Regions from separate parts of the Streptomyces sp. NPDC048751 genome, predicted to be linked through region 4. Evidence: riboswitches for the same ligand, from Rfam matches in the RefSeq annotation. Region 4 holds a riboswitch; each other region holds the start of a gene.
What was found. Region 4 has a riboswitch for S-adenosylmethionine ahead of thrC (threonine synthase). Riboswitches for the same ligand answer to the same signal wherever they lie in the genome.
Positions count from the first base shown of each region.

Region 1: it holds a riboswitch for S-adenosylmethionine, as region 4 does, so the genes downstream of both, ACGFNV_RS36800 (putative leader peptide) here and thrC (threonine synthase) in region 4, are expected to answer to the same signal.
Region 2: it holds a riboswitch for S-adenosylmethionine, as region 4 does, so the genes downstream of both, ACGFNV_RS21845 (aminotransferase class V-fold PLP-dependent enzyme) here and thrC (threonine synthase) in region 4, are expected to answer to the same signal.
Region 3: it holds a riboswitch for S-adenosylmethionine, as region 4 does, so the genes downstream of both, ACGFNV_RS36915 (amino acid ABC transporter permease) here and thrC (threonine synthase) in region 4, are expected to answer to the same signal.

Region 1 is NZ_JBICUX010000015.1:52,770-57,261, forward strand. It holds gene ACGFNV_RS36795 (ABC transporter substrate-binding protein) at 1-1,147, opposite strand, end outside; gene ACGFNV_RS36800 (putative leader peptide) at 1,363-1,494, opposite strand; SAM riboswitch class IV at 1,514-1,627, opposite strand; gene ACGFNV_RS36805 (DUF1684 domain-containing protein) at 1,717-2,541, opposite strand; gene ACGFNV_RS36810 (LLM class F420-dependent oxidoreductase) at 2,621-3,544, opposite strand; gene ACGFNV_RS36815 (NtaA/DmoA family FMN-dependent monooxygenase) at 3,650-4,492, opposite strand, start outside.
Region 2 is NZ_JBICUX010000006.1:449,566-454,057, forward strand. It holds gene ACGFNV_RS21835 (rhomboid family intramembrane serine protease) at 1-218, shown strand, start outside; gene ACGFNV_RS21840 (Lrp/AsnC family transcriptional regulator) at 215-496, shown strand; gene ACGFNV_RS21845 (aminotransferase class V-fold PLP-dependent enzyme) at 529-1,902, opposite strand; SAM riboswitch class IV at 2,029-2,145, opposite strand; gene trpD (anthranilate phosphoribosyltransferase) at 2,245-3,309, opposite strand; gene ACGFNV_RS21855 (cytochrome bc complex cytochrome b subunit) at 3,434-4,492, opposite strand, start outside.
Region 3 is NZ_JBICUX010000015.1:76,515-81,006, reverse strand. It holds gene ACGFNV_RS36930 (GNAT family N-acetyltransferase) at 1-316, opposite strand, end outside; gene ACGFNV_RS36925 (transporter substrate-binding domain-containing protein) at 405-1,433, opposite strand; gene ACGFNV_RS36920 (amino acid ABC transporter ATP-binding protein) at 1,505-2,302, opposite strand; gene ACGFNV_RS36915 (amino acid ABC transporter permease) at 2,299-3,279, opposite strand; SAM riboswitch class IV at 3,607-3,715, opposite strand; gene ACGFNV_RS36910 (glutathione S-transferase C-terminal domain-containing protein) at 3,754-4,492, opposite strand, start outside.
Region 4 is NZ_JBICUX010000003.1:530,225-534,716, forward strand. It holds gene groL (chaperonin GroEL) at 1-550, opposite strand, end outside; gene ACGFNV_RS14120 (cold-shock protein) at 890-1,096, opposite strand; gene ACGFNV_RS14125 (MoaD/ThiS family protein) at 1,529-1,804, opposite strand; gene thrC (threonine synthase) at 1,801-3,087, opposite strand; SAM riboswitch class I at 3,105-3,258, opposite strand; gene ACGFNV_RS14135 (glucosyl-3-phosphoglycerate synthase) at 3,390-4,334, shown strand; gene ACGFNV_RS14140 (trehalose-6-phosphate synthase) at 4,415-4,492, shown strand, end outside.

The DNA.
Region 1 (4,492 bases), on a different contig from region 4:
CCTTGGTGCGGACGCCGTCGCTGCCGGTCTTCCAGCCGGCCGAATCCAGCAGGGACTTGGCCTTGGCCGCATCGAAGGTCAGGCCGGAGGCGAGGTCGGCGTAGTCGGGCGTGGTGTGCGCGAGGACGCTGGTCGCCGGCTGGGTGCCGGTGGGGAAGACGGTGTCGGCGATCTGCTGCCGGTCGACGGCGAACAGGATCGCCTGGCGCACCCTCGCGTCCTTCAGGGCCGGCCGCGAATTGTTGAGGCCGAGACCGAACACGACGCCGGGGTTGGCCCGTCGCTGGAGGTTGACCTGGCCGCCCTTGAGCGCCGCCTCGTTGGCCTTCCCGACGCTGCTGATGGCGTCTACCTGGCTGGACTGGAGACTTCCGGCCCGTACGCCCGCCTCCGGTACGACCTTGAACACCAGCTTGTCCAGGTACGCCTCGCCCTTCTTGCTCCACCGTGAGGAACCCCAGGCGTATCCGGTGCGCTTGGCCAGGGTGATCGACTGGTTCTGCACGTAGTGCTTCAGCACGAAGGGCCCGGACCCGATCACCCCGTCGCTGCACTTCTGCTGCGGGGTCTTCTTCACGCTCGCCGACGACTCGATCCCCAGCGAGTGGGTCGAAGTGGCCTGCAGGAACTGGGTGTTGGGCTGGCTGAAGGTCACCTTGATGGTGAGCGGGTCGACTACCGTGGTGCTCTTGACGCCGCTCAGATAGCCCTCGGCGAGCGTCCCCAGGGCGCCGAGTTTCGGCACCGCGTCGAAGTTGTCCTTGACCACCTGCGCGCTCAGCTTCGAGCCGTCGCTGAAGGTAACGCCCGACCTCAGATGGAAGGTGAACGTCGTGGCGTCGGAGCTGATGTCCCAGCTCTTCGCCAGCCACGGCACGATCTTGCCGGTCTTCGGGTCCTGGTCCGTCAGGGAGTCCACGATCTGGCGCACCGAGTAGATGGTCTCGTTGCTGGCGACCTGCTGCGGATCCACGCAGCCGGCGTCCGAACCCACCGCGAAGGTCAGGGTGCCGCCGGACTCGGGCTGCCCGGAGCCGCTGCCGGAATCGCCGCCGCCGGAGCCGCAGGCGGTCAGCAGAACACTGGCGGTCACAAGGGCGGTCAGTGCCGCCCACCGGGAGGTTCTGACATCGGGAAGTGCAGTCACGGAGGGCTTCTCCTACTCGTGTCACCAGGCACGGATGCCGTACGAGGCACGGCCGTGCGTGGGCGTGCGGCCCCGGCCGGCGCGACGCGGGTGCCGGGGAGCGCTGTGCAGACGGGGATCAGGGCGAAACGCGGGATCAAAGACAGACGGAGATCAGGCGCAGGCGGGTGCGGCGATGGCAGGTGCCGTACTGCGACCAGCGGTGGGAAGGCCCGTCAGGCCTGACAGAGACAACTGGTCGAGCGCTTGAGGTCGATGTGGCGCCGACGCGAGAGCCGGGAGAACACGGTGGCGCCGGCGAAGCGGGCGCTGAGGTCACCACCGTGCCGCATATCGGTCCTCCACATTTTCGGCCCCGGTCACGGGGCCACGCGCTTGCAGAGATCGTCAGTGATCCCGCCGGGCTTTCACCTGGAGCACCCCGCCGCGCGGGAGGGTTGCCGGTCAGCGAGCCAGGGCTTGACGCTGACACTCAATGCCGTTCGTGATCGTACGGACCAGACTTGGCGTACGTCAATGGCGCAAAAGGACGCCTCGTCAGGGGAGTCCGGGGCGAGAGTGTGTCCGGTTCAGGAGCCGCTTCGCTCGCGGGGGATCTTCTGACCGGCCTCGATGGCCACCGGCAGCCGGTTCTCGGCCGGGGGCAGCGGGCAGGTGGCCAGGTCCGTGTAGGCGCACGGAAGGTTCGCGGCGCGGTTGAAGTCCACGACGACCGTGCCGTCGGCGGCGGGCGGTTCGAGGGACAGGGCCCGGTTGGCGGCGTAGGTGGTGACTCCGGAGGTCGCGTCGGTGAACAGCACCATCAGTCGGCCCGCACCAGGGCCGGGAAACGCGGTCAGCGACAGCAGGCGTCCGTCCAGCTCGAACTCGACCCTGCCGGGAGCGTCGTACACATGCTCAAGGCCCTCGACCGCGGCGCCCACGGTGGTCGGCCGCGGCGTGTCGAAGGGGATGTAGCGGCCCGTCACGGCCCAGCGCGGGTCGGGGGCGTAGGCGGGCGTTCCGGTGAAGGCCGTGCGCAGCGGGGCGTCCGGGTGCCGGGGACGCACGATGTCGTGGCCGCCGCGCTTGGCGACCTCGATGACCGCGTCTCCCCACACGGCGTCGACGCCGCCGCGCTCGGGAAGCACGCCGAAGCGGTGTTCACCGTGCACCGGCGTCTCGTCGACGACCAGTTCCTCGCCGTCATCGAGGTCTACGACGACGCCTTCGGGGCCGGTGCGCCACGCGCCGGGCGCGTCCGGGAAGCGCTGTGGCCGGTCGTCGAGCCAGTGCAGGCCGGTGATCGCCAGGAACCCGTGCGGGGCGGCGAGCCGGGTCTCCTGGGCGCGGTACCACTCCAGCCAGGTCTCGGTGAAGGCGTGCAGGTCCGTGGTGGCGGCCTCGGTGGTCATGGGGAATCTCCTTTGTTCCGTGGGTGCCTTCGGCAGGGGACGCAGGGGTGCAAGGGGGTTGTCGAGCCGACGGGTGTACTCAGCGGGCCAGTTCGCCGAGGAGTCGCCAGGTCCGTCGACGATCGGCTTCTCCCGCGATCTCGGTGGCTGAGAACACGACCTCGGTGGCGCCGGCGTCACGGTAGCGGCGTACCTCGGCCTCGACGGTCTTCTCGTCGCCGATGACGGCCAGGTCGGCGGCCCGCCGTGCGCCGGAGAGTTCGATGACCCGGGCGTAGGAAGGGATCTGTTCGTAGAAGGCGAGGTTCTCGGTGGCCTTGGCCCGCACCGCGTCGACGTCGTCCGTGACCACCCCGGGCACCAGGGCCACGATCCTGGGCGTGGGGCGGCCGGCGGCCTCGGCCGCGACGGTCAGGGTGGGCACGATGCGGTCCGCCAGGGCGCGCGGTCCCGCCAGGTAGGGCAGGATCCCGTCGGCCAGTTCGCCGCTGGCCCGCAGAGCCTGCGGCCCCATCGCGGCGACCAGCAGGGGGACGCCGTTCTCTGCCCCCGGTACCCGCGCCGGGATTGGAGTGGTGGCCGTGAGCAGCTCGCCGTGGAAGTCGGCTGTGCCGGTCTCGGTCAACTGCCGCAGCGCGGTGAGGAATTCGCGCAGCCGGGCGATGGGTCGTTCGAAGGGCAGGCCGAAGCCGGACTCGGTCAGCAGTTTCGTGCCCAGGGCCAGACCGAGGTGATAGCGGCCGTGGGTCGCGGCCTGGGCGGTCTGGGCCTGGCTGGAGACGAGCAGCGGGTGGCGGCCGAAGACGGGGATCGCGGAGGTGCCGACCTGCAGTCCGGGCACTTCGCGCCCGACGATCGCCGCGAGCTGGGGTGAGTCCGCGCCGAAGGTCTGCCCGAACCAGGCCGACGTAACACCGAACTCTGCGGCCTCCTGGGCCAGTTGGACGGTGGCGTCGACCTGGTTCGGCGCGTCGGACGCGTTGAGCGCTACTCCAACAGTCATGTCAGTTCAGAACGGGCGTCGGCCGGACCCGCATTCCGGTCCGTGTGTGACAGCTTCTTGTCAGTCATGTGTACTCAGTCCTGAGTGGAAGGGTCGGCCGGGGGTTCAGCCCGCCTGCCGTCGGTCCGGTGCGGACCGGTGGGTGAGCGGTGCGTGCAGGCCGAGGTTCTCGCGCAGGGTGGTGCCGGTGTATTCGGTGCGGTAGATGCCGCGTTCCTGCAGTTCCGGGACGAGCAGGTCGACGATGTCGTCGAGGCCGTCAGGGATGAGGTACGGCGTGACGTTGAAGCCGTCGATCGCGCCGTGCCGTACGAAGTGGGCGAACTTGTCGGCCAGGCGGGCGGGAGTGCCGACGTGCCCGCGCTGCGGGCCGAGCGCGATGACGGTCTCACGCAGCGACCAGCCGTGCGCCTCCGCCTTCGCCCACCATTCGGCCACGACGGCGCGCGGGTCGGCGATGCGCCGGGCGCCGAAGGAGCCGTCGTTCTCGCTGACGACCGGATCCTCCTTCGGCAGCGGCCCGTCCGCGTCGCGGTCGGACAGGTCGATGCCCCACAGCAGCCCGGCGATCCCCAAGGCCGTGGTCGGGGTGACCTGTTGGAGCCGGATCCAGCGCTTCTTCTCCTGGGCCTCCTCCTCGGTGGCGCCGAGGATGATCTCGGTGCCGGGCAGGATCCGCAGGTCGTCGTCGGGCCGCCCGACGGCGCGCAGCCGGCGCCGGATGTCGTCGGCGAAGGCCAGCGCGTCGTCGAAGTCGGTGCCGTGCGCGGAGAAGATGACGTCGGCGTTGCGGGCGGCGAAGTCGCGTCCCTCGCCGGAGTCACCGGCCTGGAAGATCACGGGGTGGCCCTGGGCGCTGCGTGGCAGGGTCGGAGCGAGGTCGACGTCGAACTGCGGTCCCTTGTGGCGCACTTGGTGTACGGCGCCGGGTGCCGACCAGGCGGGCGC
Region 2 (4,492 bases), on a different contig from region 4:
TCCTGCCCCTGCGCCTCCCCGCGTGGGTCGTGCTGCCGTTCTGGGTGGCCGTGCAGTGGCTGGCGGCGGCGCGGGCCGGTCAGGGGCCCGGGGTGGCGTACCTGGCGCACCTGGTGGGCTTCGGGCTGGGCTTCCTCTACGCGTGGGCGTCCTTCAGGTCGACGACTAGAGTGAGGGCCGCCCCAGCTCCGGCCCCCGAGGGAGAGAACCAGCCGTGATCACCGCGATCGTGCTCATCAAGACCAGCGTGGACCGGATTCCGGAGATCGCGGAGTCGATCGCCGCGCTGGAGTCCGTCAGCGAGGTCTTCTCCGTCACCGGCACGTATGACTTGATCGCCATGGTCCGGGTGCGGGCGCATGAGGATCTGGCGGATGTCATTCCCGGGCGGATCAGCAAGATTCCCGGGGTGGAGGCCACGGACACGCATGTGGCGTTTCGGACGTACTCGCAGCATGATCTTGAGGCGGCTTTCGCCATCGGGCTGGACTCCTGACCCCCTGAACACCGCCAACTGGCGAACGCCCGTCACACCGCCGGGACGCAGCGGCCCTCCTCCGTGCGGTACTGCCACTTGGCACCGTTGCTCACCAGTTCCCGGACCGCGCTCACGAAGCGGTCCACGTGTTCGTCCGGGGTTCCCGCGCCGAAGCTGACGCGGATGGCGTTGAGGGACTTCTCGCCGGGGGCCGCCTCGGGGGCGCCGCACTCGCCCTGGGTCTGGGGGTCGCTGCCCAGGAGGGTGCGGACGAGGGGGTGGGCGCAGAAGAGGCCGTCGCGGACGCCGATGCCGTACTCGGCGGAGAGGGCGGCGGCGAAGTGGGAGCTGTTCCAGCCGTCGACGACGAAGGAGATCACGCCGACGCGGGGGGCGTCGTCGCCGAAGAGGGACAGGATCCGGACCTCGGGGACCTCGGCGAGGCCCGTGCGGACCTTCTCGATCAGGTACTGCTCGCGGGCGACCAGGGTGTCGAAGCCGGCCTCGGTCAGCGCCTTGCAGGCCGAGGCGATGGAGTAGGCGCCGATGACGTTGGGTGATCCCGCCTCGTGCCGTGCGGCGCTGTCGTGCCACTCGACGTCCACTCCCCCGTCCTCGCGCCGGGTCACCTTGCGGCTGGCGCCGCCGCCCGCGAGGTAGGGGTCGGCCTCGCGCAGCCAGTCGGCGCGGCCGGCGAGGACGCCGGAGCCGAACGGGGCGTACAGCTTGTGGCCGGAGAACGCGACCCAGTCGACGTCGAGGTCCTTCAGTGACACCGGGTGGTGGGGGGCCAGCTGGGCGGCGTCCAGGACGATACGGGCGCCGTGCGCGTGGGCGGCGGCGGCCAGCTCCTGTACGGGCCACAGCTCGCCGGTGACGTTGGAGGCGCCGGTGACACAGACGAGGGCCGGGCCGTGGGGGGCACGGTCGGCGAGGGCGCGCTCCAGGGTCGCCACCGCCTGCCGCGGGGTGCGCGGGGCGTCGAGGTAGGTGACCCGGGCGTGCTGCCAGGGCAGCAGCGAGGCGTGGTGCTCGGTCTCGAAGACGAAGACCTGGCAGTCGGCGGGGAGGGCCTGAGCCAGCAGGTTGAGGGAGTCCGTCGTCGAGCGGGTGAAGATCAGCTGGTCGTCGGCTCGGCAGTCGAGGAACTCGGCGACCGTCCTGCGGGCGTTCTCGAAGAGGTCCGTCGACAGCTGGGAGAGGTAGCCGGCACCCCGGTGGACGCTGCCGTAGTACGGGGCGTAGGCCGCCACGTCGTCCCAGACCCGCTGGAGGGCGGGGGCGCTGGCGGCGTAGTCGAGCGCTGCGTAGGTGACTTCGCCGCCCGTGACGAGCGGGACGGTGACATCCCGGCCCAGAACGGGCAGCGGGGCACAAAGGGGCTGGGTGGAGACAGCGGTGGAGGCAGCACTGAGGACAGACATGACGGAACTCCCGTGAGAGGAAGGAGGAGAGTGAAGACGGGTGTGCGGAGGCGGGGCTCGACGCCCTAGCGCATTCGCTTGCTCACGGAAGGCTCCCTCGATGACCAGGATCCCTGGTGTATGAGGGATCCGCGCTTGCCGTAGACCTCACTGCCTACGGCCTGGTCCTCACCCGGGGCACCCCGCCACGGACGGAGGGTTGCCGGACAGTCGGCCGGGGCCTCATGACTGTCACTCATGACCTGGACAGGAACGTACGTGAAGTGATCGCGGTCCCGCAACCCGTGTCCGGATCGCGGGACCGCACGTCGGTTTCCAGCGACCTGATCCGCCGGACAGGCCCTAGGCGTTGCTCGCGGCCACCCAGCGCTCGAGCGAACGCTTCGCCGCTCCCGAGTCGATCGACTCGGCGGCCTTGGCCATGCCGGCGCCGATCTGCTCGGCCAGCGTTCCGGGGCCCGGGTCGAGCGCCACGAGCGCCGCCGCCGAGTTCAGCAGGACGGCGTCGCGGACCGGGCCCCTCTCGCCCTCCAGCAGCCGTCTGGCGACCTCCGCGTTGTACGACGGGTCGGCGCCGCGCAGCGCCTCCACCGGCACGAGCTCGATGCCGACGTCGCGCGGGTCGAAGGTCTCCTCGGTCACCTTGCCGTCGCGCACGACCCACACCCGGGAGGTGGCGGTCGTGGTCAGCTCGTCGAAGCCGTCGTCACCCCGGAAGACGAGGGAGGAGTTGCCGCGCTCGGCGAGGACGCCGGCGATGAGCGGGGCCAGACGCGGGTCGGCGACGCCCACCGCCTGGGCCTTCACCTTCGCGGGGTTGGTGAGCGGACCGAGGGCGTTGAAGGTCGTCCGGATGCCCAACTGTCCACGGGCGGCGGCCACATGACGCAGCGCCGGGTGGAACTTGATGGCGAAGCAGAAGGTGATCCCGGCCTCCTCGGCCACCTCGGCCACCCGCTTCGGGGTCAGTTCGAGGTTGACGCCGAGCTTCTCCAGGACGTCCGAGGCGCCGGACGCGGAGGACGCGGCCCGGTTGCCGTGCTTGACGACCTTGGCACCCGTGCCGGCGATGACGATCGAGGACATCGTGGAGATGTTCACCGTCTTCGCGCCGTCGCCGCCCGTGCCCACGATGTCGACGGTGCGCCCCGGCACCTCGATGACGTTGGCGTGCTCGTACATCGTCCGGACGAGCCCGTTGATCTCCTGGACGGTCTCGCCCTTGGCGCGCAGTGCCACCGCGAACCCGGCGATCTGCGCGTCGGTCGCCTCGCCGCGCATGATCAGGTCCATCGCCCAGGCGGTGTCGTCCGCGGTGAGGTCGTGGCCGTCCAGCAGGCCGTTCAGCAGCTTGGGCCAGGAACGGCCCGCCGCGGTGTCGCCTCCAGCGGGGGTCACAGCGCTCATGGGGCCGCTCCGGGGTGTCGTAGAAGAGTGTGAGCCCACCCTATCCAGCCGGAAGGCACGGCGAAGGGCCCCGTCCGAAGACCGGACGGGGCCCTTCGCTGGTGGCGTGGCGACGCCGCGACGATCAGTGGTGGCCGTGGCCGCTCGTGATCTCCCTGTACTCCTCGGCGGTGGGCTTGGGGATCTGGGACTCCTCGCCGTAGTACGCCTCGCTCAGCTTGGCGCGCAGCTTCTCGGAGCCCTTCACCTTGCGCTCGACGCCGTTCTCGTCGACCGTCGGGCCGATCTCGACCGGCTTGTACTGCTCGTGCGCCGTGAGGGTGTGCAGGGCCTCCTGGCTCAGCGGCTCGTGGACCTCGATGAACTCACCGTGCGGCAGGCGCTTGATCGTGCCGGTCTCGCGACCGTGCAGGATCTTGTCCTTGTCGCGGCGCTGGAGACCCATGCAGATCCGCTTGGTGACGACGAAGGCCAGGACCGGTCCGGCGAAGAAGCCGATCCGGACGAACCAGGTGACCGCGTTGATCGACAGATGGAAGTGGGTGGCGAAGATGTCGTTGCCACCACCGATCAGCATGATCATGTAGCCGGTGACCCAGGCGACACCGAAGGCCGTACGGGTCGGGGCGTTGCGCGGCCGGTCCAGGATGTGGTGCTCGCGCTTGTCCCCGGTGATCCAGGACTCGATGAACGGGTACAGCGCGATCACGCCGAGGAACAGACCGAAGAGCACCAGCGGGATGAACACACCCAGGACGAGCGTGTGACCCCAGAGGTTGATCTCCCAGCCCGGCATGGCACGGATGAGACCCTCGGCGAAGCCCATGTACCAGTCGGGCTGGGCGCCCGTGGACACCTGGTCCGGCCGGTAGGGGCCCATCGCCCAGATCGGGTTGATGGACGCGATGCCGGCGAGGGCCGCGATGGCGCCGAAGACCAGGAAGAAGAAGCCTCCGGCCTTGGCCATGTAGACCGGCAGCAGCGGCATGCCGACGACGTTCTTGTTGGTGCGTCCGGGGCCCGCGAACTGCGTGTGCTTGTGGTAGAAGACCAGGATCAGGTGGCCGACCACGAGACCGAGCATGATGCCCGGCAGCAGCAGGATGTGGATCGAGTAGAACCGGGCCACGAAGTCGTGACCGGGGAACTCGCCGCCGAACAGGAACATCGAGATGTACGTGCC
Region 3 (4,492 bases), on a different contig from region 4:
CGGGATCGGGCTCGGCGCGCAGGGCGGTGTCCACGAGCTGGACGCCGTGTCCGGTGCGCACCACCTCCCAGCCCACCGCCGCCTCGGTCACGCCCCGCACCGCGGCGGTGCCGCCAGGGCCGACGAGTGCGGCGAGGTCGGCCCAGGCACGCGGGTCGTCCTCGTCGGAGAGGGCGTGGAAGGGTGCCACGTCCTGGTGGTAGCGGGCGGCGTGGCCGATTCGTTGGGCGAAGTGGACGTGGGGGCCGGTGAGCGCGGCCCAGGCGGGGTTGTCCAGGATGTGCGAGGAGCTGGCGTCGATGCTGGTCACGGACATGGTGTGGCAGTCTCCGGGGTGCGGCTCGGGGTGTCCGGCGCGCGGGGACTCCACCGCGAGGCGGCGGTGGAGTCCGGTCACGCGATGGTCAGGAGTTGTCGAGGGGCAGTCCGGGCGGGTTGACCTCGGACTTCGCGACGGCTTCGTTGGAGAGGTTGTAGGCCTTGAGCCACTCGGCGTACTGACCGTTCTTGATCAGGTAGTTGATGGCGTCGGCGAGCGGCTTGGCCAGGCCGCTGTCCTTCTTCGCGGTGGCCGCGATCAGGCCCTGCAGGCTCGCGCCGGCACCGGAGTATGTGCCTGCGGTGCGGGTGGCGTTGGGCGTGTTCGCGACCTGGCGGTTGTGGTAGGCGATGCCGGGGTTGGGGCCCAGGTACGCGTCGATCTTGCCGCTGGACAGGGCGAGGTAGACGCTGTTGCTGTCCTGGAAGTACTTGACGGTGAGCTTCTTGCCCTCCTTGGCCAGCTTCGCCTTCCACTCCAGGAGGATCTTTTCCTGGTTGGTGCCTGAGCTGACGGAGACGGTCTTGCCGGCGAGGTTCTCGTAGTTGTCGTCGAAGTTCCAGGTGCTCTTCTTCGGCACCACGAAGGCGAGGTTGTCCTGCCGGTAGGAGGCGAACTCGTACTTCTTCTTTCGCTCCTCGGTGTCGGTGACGTTGGAGAAGGCCACGTCGACCTTCCCGCTGTCGATGCCGACGAAGAGGTTCTCCCAGGTGGAGTTCTTCACCTCGGGCTGGAGGCCGAGGACCGCGGCGACCAGGCGGCCGAAGTCGGGCTCCGCGCCGGTGAGTGTCTTCTGGTCGCTGCCCACGTAGGCCAGCGGCGGGAAGCCGGCCGGGAGGGCGCCGATGCCGATCTCCAGCTTGCCGCTCTTCCTGACGGCGGCGGGGAGTTCGGCGCTGACGGACTTGACCTCGGAGACCTTGATGGAGGTCTGCTGGGCGGCGCCGTTGGAGACCTGGCCGATGACGACCTCGCCGGACTTGGCGGCGGCCTGGGTGGAGGTGGCCGCGTCGCTGTTGCCACCGCAGGCGGCGAGCCCGGTGGCCAGGGAGGCGACGGCGGTCGCCGCGGTGATGCCGCGTATCAGGCTGCGTCGGGTGAACTGGGTGGGCATGGCTGTTCCTTGTCGCTGGAGGTGGTGAGGGTGGAGTGGGCGGAGTGGGGGGAGGTCTACGCGGGCGGCGGTCAGAGGACCTTGCTGAGGAAGTCCCTGGTCCGCTCGTGCCGCGGCTTGTCGAGGACCTCGGAGGGCGGGCCCTGCTCGATGATCTTGCCGCCGTCGATGAAAACGACCCGGTCGGCGATCTCGCGGGCGAAGCCGATCTCGTGGGTGACGATGAGAAGCGTGGTGCCGCTGGTCGCCAGGTCCTTGATGACGGCGAGGACTTCGCCGACGAGTTCGGGGTCGAGGGCGGAGGTGGGCTCGTCGAAGAGGATGACGCCGGGGCGCAGGGCGAGGGCGCGGGCGATGGCCACGCGCTGCTGCTGGCCGCCGGAGAGCTGGCGCGGGTAGGCGCCGGTCTTGTCGCCGAGGCCGACCCGGCCGAGCAGTTCGCGGGCCAGCTCCTGGGCCTCGGACTTGCCGAGCCTGCCAGTGGCGACCGGGGCGGCGGCCACGTTGTCCAGGACGGTCAGGTGCGGGAAGAGGTTGAAGTTCTGGAAGACGAACCCGATCCGCCCGCGCTGGGTGAGGATGGCCCGCTCGCTCAGCTCCTTGAGCCGCTCGCCCTGCCGCTTTACGCCGATCAGCTCGCCATTGATGCTGACGTAGCCGATCTCGGGCTTCTCCAGGTGGTTGATGACCCGCAACAGGGTGGACTTTCCGGAGCCGGAGGGGCCGAGGATCACGGTGACCTCGCCGGGGCGGACGGTCAGGTCCACGCCGTCCAGCACCCGATGGGTGCCGTACCACTTGTGCACGTCGTGCACCTCGACGGTGGCGGCCTCGACGTCCGCCAGGGCCTCGATGGTGTCGGCGGTCATACGGCGGCCTCCCGGCGGATGCGCTCCCGCAGGCCGGTGAGCCCGATGCGGAGCTTCTGCAGCGGCGTCGGCGGCAGGCCGCGGGTGGCACCGCGGGCGTAGTACCGCTCGACATAGAACTGGACGACGGAGACGACGCTGGTCAGGATCAGGTACCAGACGGTGACGACCAGCAGCAGCGGCACGATGTCGCCGGGGTAGGTGGAACCCATGGTCTGCGCGGAGCCGAACAGGTCCAGCAGGGAGACGTAGAAGACCAGCGAGGTGCCCTTGATCAGGCCGATGAGCTGGTTGACGTAGTTCGGGATGATCGAGCGCAGCGCCTGCGGAAAGACGATCTTCCGGAACTGGTAGCCCTTCGGCAGGCCCAGCGCCGCCGCCGCCTCGTGCTGCCCCTGGTCGACGGACAGGATTCCGCCGCGAACGACCTCGGCCGCGTAGGCGGCCTCGTTGAGGCTGAGGCCGATCACGGCGACGACCATGTCGGTGGCGAGCTTCGACTCGTCGAAGGAGAAGAAGGCCGGGCCGAAGGGAATGCCGACGCTCAACGTCTTGTACAGGGCACTGAAGTTGTAGAGGAAGATCAGTACCACGATGAGCGGGACGGAGCGCAGCGCCCAGACGTAGGTCCAGCTGACCGCGCGCAGCACGGGGCTCTTCGACAGCCGGGCCAGGGCGAGCACGATGCCGCCGATCAGGCCGAGCACCGCGCTGTAGGCGGTGACTTCGAGGGTGATGAGCAGGCCGTCGAGGATGGTGGGGCGCAGGAACCAGTAGCCCCAGCGGTCCCACTGGTAGAAGGGGTTGGAGACCAGTCCGTGCACGAACTGGGCGACCAGGACGAGCACCACCGCGGTGGCGATCCAGCGTCCGGGGCGCCGCAGCGGCAGAACTCGCTGGGCAGTGAGGGCTTTCGATGGTTGGTCGGCGGTCGGCGCCTCGGGGAGGGTGACGGTGGCGCCAGGGGGTTCACTCATGGTGGGCTCCGGCTGGGTCGGACACCCCGGACGGCGCGGCGGCATGCGGCGGCGCATGCGACAGCGAGGTAACAGGGGCGGGGAGGACAACGGCACACCGCAGGGGCGGTGTTCGTCAGGGATTGCGGGGGGGCTGCGGGGAGGTGTCAGCCCCGACAGCGGGCACAGCCCGGTGCGGTACACAGTGCGCTGTTCACGCGGAGCAGATCGACGGCGCGATCGGCGACGAGAGGGTTCGGGTACGGCTGTACGCAGCCCTGGGAGCGGCGCGTGGCCGTCCTGAGAGCTGCGTACATGGCGTCACCATCACTGTTCCGGCCCGTGTGGGCCTCGCGCTTACCGAAACGTCTTCGGTCCGGTCGTCACCTGGGGCACCCCACCGCGGAGCGAGGGTTGCCGGTCAGCAAGCCAGGGCTTGTTGCTGACACTCATGACCGTTCTGGGCCGTAGTTAAGACAATTGCCCGAACGAATGTCAACGCCGGTCCACCAGGTGGAACGGCTGACGGGCCGCGTGTGCTGCCCAGTCCAGGATCTGGACGGCCGCTCCGGCGGCCTCCAGGCCCTGGCAGCGGGCGTGGTGACGGCGTTCGATGCCGTCGAGGTCGAGGTGGCCGCCGAAGGCAGGGTGGGCGGCGAGCCGGCGGGCGTAGGCCCACAGGGTCGGGTGGTCGGCGATGCGTTGGACGGCGGAGGCGTCGAGGTGGTTGCGGTGGACGGTGTCGAGCTGGACCAGGGCGACCCACAACTCGACGTCGGCGGCGGTGATTTCGTCGCGGATCAGATACGTGCGTCCTTCGATCCAGCGTTCCAGGGCCCCAAGCGTTTCGAGCAGCATGCCAAGTGCCGTGTCACGTTCCACCGGCGCGCCACCGGCCGATCCGGCGTGCTGCGCGGCCTGTTCGATGCCCTGAGCGCACATCCGCTCGACGGCCTCGATCTCCGACTCCGTGCCGCACGGGTAGAGCGAGGGGCGGTCGCCGCCAAACCGGCGGTCGAGGTCGCGCATGATGTCCGGGGTGTGGGTGCTGACGATCCGCCCGGACCAGTCGTCGCTGAGCACCGGCGCGACGGCCGGACCAGGGTACCGGTGGGCGCTGGCCTCGTACAACGGACGCAGGACGGAGTGGCCGCCCTCGGGGCAGTCGGGGACCGCGGGCAGGAAGGTGGCCGGACAGACGGTGTCCAGGCCGAGCAGGCTGTGGGTGACGGCG
Region 4 (4,492 bases):
CCAGACCGAAGGTCTGGGACTCCTCGACAGTGATGACGCCTTCCTTGCCGACCTTGTCCATGGCCTCGGCGATGAGCTCGCCGATCTGGGTGTCGGCGGCGGAGATGGAGGCCGTGGAAGCGATCTGCTCCTTGGTCTCGACATCCTTCGCCTGCTCAAGGAGGGCACCGGAGACGGCCTCGACGGCCTTCTCGATACCGCGCTTGAGGGCCATCGGGTTGGCGCCGGCGGCGACGTTGCGCAGGCCCTCGCGGACCAGCGCCTGGGCGAGAACGGTCGCGGTGGTCGTACCGTCACCGGCGACGTCGTCCGTCTTCTTGGCGACTTCCTTGACCAGCTCGGCGCCGATCTTCTCGTACGGGTCCTCGAGCTCGATCTCCTTGGCGATGGAGACACCATCGTTGGTGATCGTGGGGGCGCCCCACTTCTTCTCGAGGACGACGTTGCGGCCCTTGGGGCCGAGCGTCACCTTCACGGCGTCCGCGAGCTGGTTCATGCCGCGCTCGAGGCCGCGCCGCGCCTCCTCGTCGAACGCGATGATCTTGGCCATGTGAAGTGGTCCCTCCAGGACTGGGGGTGATTCCTTCGGACCGCGCCCGCGCCCGCGACGGACGGCTCGCCTGCCTCGTGGTTCCTTGCCCCACCCGGCGTGCGGGCCTCACCGACCCGGTCCTTCGTTGTCACTCTCACCTTCAGAGTGCTAACGCAATGATTAGCACTCGCCCCTGCCGAGTGCAAGCGCCTTCCCCGCATCCGCAGGTGAACGCCGGGTGCCGCGGCTCCCGCGCGGCGCGTCCGGGCGCGTCCGGGCAGACCGAAGGGCTCGTACCCCGGGAGGTACGAGCCCTTCGAAGATGTTCAGAAGAACGACGCTGCGTCGGCGCGTGCTTCAGCCGGTCGCGAGTCGGACCATGTCCGCCTGCGGCCCCTTCTGGCCCTGCGAGATCTCGAAATCGACCCGCTGACCCTCCTCCAGGGTGCGGTAGCCGTCCATCTGAATCGCGCTGTAGTGGACGAAAACATCCGCACCACCGTCGACCGCGATGAAGCCGTACCCCTTCTCCGCGTTGAACCACTTGACGGTGCCCTGAGCCATGCCTAACTCCCCTATTACTGGCCCTTGCACAGATCCACACTTCGCGGATCCGGGTCAGACCTCACCCCCCGCTTTGGTTGGGGGCGTGCGCCGGAACGCGTCGACCGCGGCCGAATGTATCTGTCCAACTGCCGTCTGCAACAGGTCAATCGGACGAGAATTCCGGGCATGGCCGGTCGGGAATTTACCGAGAATTCACCAGAATTCTGGGCAAGTCGGGCTCCACAAAAGGAGCAAATGGCGCAAAAGAACCACACACTTTGGCTACTTCTCATCGCATGTGGAGCCGTAAAACAGAGGCGTTCGGTACGCGAAAAACAGCGTGTTCCCCAACTGTACCGCGCTCAACCACACAGAATTGCCCCCTCCGCTTCTCTCACGGAGGGGGCAATTCGATGAACTCTCGGTAACTGATGTTACCGAAGGTAATGATCAGCCTCCGGCGACCGCCGGAATGATGGAGACACCGGCACCGTCCGGGGTGGCCGTCTCCAGACCCTGCTCGAAGCGGACGTCGTCGTCGTTGACGTACACGTTGACGAAGCGGCGCAGCTTGCCCTGGTCGTCGAGAACGCGGGCCGCGATGCCCGTGTGGTTCTTCTCCAGGTCGGCGATGACCTCGCCCAGGTTCGCGCCCTCGGCGGCGACCTCGGCCTGGCCACCGGTGTAGGTGCGCAGGATGGTGGGGATGCGGACGGTCACGCTCATGCGAGGCCAGCCTCTCGGAAGGAGTCCAGGTTCGGGCGGATGGTGGCGGTGAGCCCGGTGCCGGCCACCGCGTCGAGGGTCTTGAGGCCGTCGCCGGTGTTCAGCACGACAGTGGTGAGGGTCGGGTCCAGCAGACCGTTCTCGATCAGCTTGCGCGCCACACCCACGGTCACCCCGCCGGCGGTCTCCGCGAAGATGCCCTCCGTCCGGGCGAGCAGCTTGATCGCGTCGACGACCTGCTCGTCGTTGACGTCCTCCACGGCACCGCCCGTACGGCGCGCGATGTCGAGGACGTACGGCCCGTCGGCCGGGTTGCCGATGGCGAGGGACTTGGCGATGGTGTTCGGCTTCTGCGGCCGGACGACGTCGTGGCCCGCCTTGTAGGCCACCGACACCGGCGAGCAGCCCTCGGCCTGCGCGCCGAAGATCTTGTACGGCTTGTCCTCGACGAGACCGAGCTTGATCAGCTCCTGCAGACCCTTGTCGATCTTCGTGAGCTGCGAGCCGGAGGCGATCGGCACGACCAGCTGGTCCGGGAGCCGCCAGCCGAGCTGCTCGCAGATCTCGTACGCCAGGGTCTTGGACCCCTCCGCGTAGTACGGCCGCAGGTTGACGTTGACGAAGCCCCAGCCCTCGCCCGCCGGGTCGCCGATGAGCTCGGAGCAGAAGCGGTTCACGTCGTCGTAGTTGCCCTCGATGCCGACGAGCTCGCCGCCGTAGATGGCGGCCATGACGACCTTGCCCTGCTCCAGGTCGTGCGGGATGAACACACACGAGCGGAAACCGGCGCGGGCGGCCGCGGCGCCCACCGCGCCGGCGAGGTTGCCGGTGGAGGAGCAGGAGAGGGTGGTGAAGCCGAAGGCGCGGGCGGCCTCCAGCGCCTGGGCGACGACACGGTCCTTGAAGGAGTGCGTCGGGTTGCCGGAGTCGTCCTTGACGAAGAGCTTGCCGGCGTCGACGCCCAGCTCGCGGGCCAGGTTGTCGGCCTTGACGAGCTTGGTCCAGCCGGGGTTGATGTTCGGCTTGTCCGCCACGTCGGCCGGGACGGGCAGCAACGGGGCGTAGCGCCAGATGTTCGCGGGGCCCGCCTCGATGCGCTTGCGCAGCTCCTCCGTGTCGTAGGAGGAGAAGTCGTAGGCGATCTCGAGCGGGCCGAAACACTCCTCGCAGGCGAAGACCGGGCCGAGGGGCACGCGGTGACCGCACTCACGACAGCTCAGCGCGGCGGCGGGGCCGAGGTCTACGGTGGAGTCGGTGGTGCTTGCAACAGTCTGCACAGCCATGGAGGCGAGGCCCTTTCTCCTCATCTTCCTCACGACGCATCTCGCCGCGAGACGGATTTGGCACCTTCCCTAGCCGGGAGCCTCGCTGGCGATCGACAGTGATCTACGAGACCGGCTGGAGGGTTGCCGGGGCTTCAACGGGCCGTTTCCCTCTGCCCCTCTGGATGAGCGGTATGTGGTTGTTGACGCACATGACCCCCGACATGCGATGGTCACCAGCGTTGTCCAAGACTGTAACCGAAGGCCAGGACAGTTGAGATAGTCGTCCGAACCGCGAGACAACCCGTGAGGAGCCGCAGACTGTGCTGGAAGAAGTCGAGCGCTGGCTGAGCACCCGCTCCTGGTCCGTGACCGATCGCCCGCTGCACCAGATCCTGGCCGCCAAACAGCGGACGGGCCAGTCGGTCAGTGTCGTGCTGCCCGCGCTCAACGAGGAGGAGACCGTCGGCGACATCGTCGCCGTCATCCGCCACGACCTGATACAGCAGGTCCCGCTCGTCGACGAGATCGTCGTCGTCGACTCGGGATCGACCGACCGCACCTCCGAGGTGGCCGCCGCCGCGGGCGCCCGGGTCGTCCACCGCGACGACATACTCCCGCGTATCCCGACCGTGCCCGGCAAGGGCGAGGTGCTGTGGCGCTCCCTGCTGGTGACCGGCGGGGACATCGTCTGCTTCATCGACGCCGACCTGAAGGAGTTCTCCTCCGACTTCGTCTCCGGGATCGTGGGCCCCCTGCTCACCGACCCGGACGTCGATCTCGTCAAGGGGATGTACGACCGTCCGCTCGGCGGGGCGGCCGGCCAGGGCGGCCGGGTCACCGAGCTCATGGCCCGCCCGCTGCTGAACATGCACTGGCCGCAGCTGGCGGGGTTCGTGCAGCCGCTCGGCGGCGAGTACGCGGCCCGCCGCTCCCTCCTGGAACAGCTTCCCTTCCCCGTCGGCTACGGCGTGGAGCTGGGCATGCTGGTCGACTCCCTGCACCTGGTCGGGCTCGACGCCCTCGCCCAGGTCGACGTCGGGGTGCGCAAGCACCGCCACCAGGACGGGCAGGCGTTGGGCCGGATGGCCGCCGCGATCTACCGCACCGCCCAGCTGAGGCTGGCCCGCGGGCATCTGATCCGTCCGTCCCTCATCCAGTTCGAGCGGGGCGAGGACGGGTTCGAGCCGCGTACGTACTCCGTGGACACGGAGGAGCGTCCGCCGATGACGGAGATCGCGGAGTACGCCGCGCGCAAGGTGGCGTGACGCGCGGGGAGCCGTATACGGCTGTCCACGAAGCGCGATCGTACGTTTGAGCGTTTACAGGCCGGGCTAAGTTGAGGCGTATGGCTTCCACGCACGACGCTGCTGCTCAGGTGCTGGTCGCGTCCAACCGCGGCCCGGTCTCGTACACGGTCCAGGAG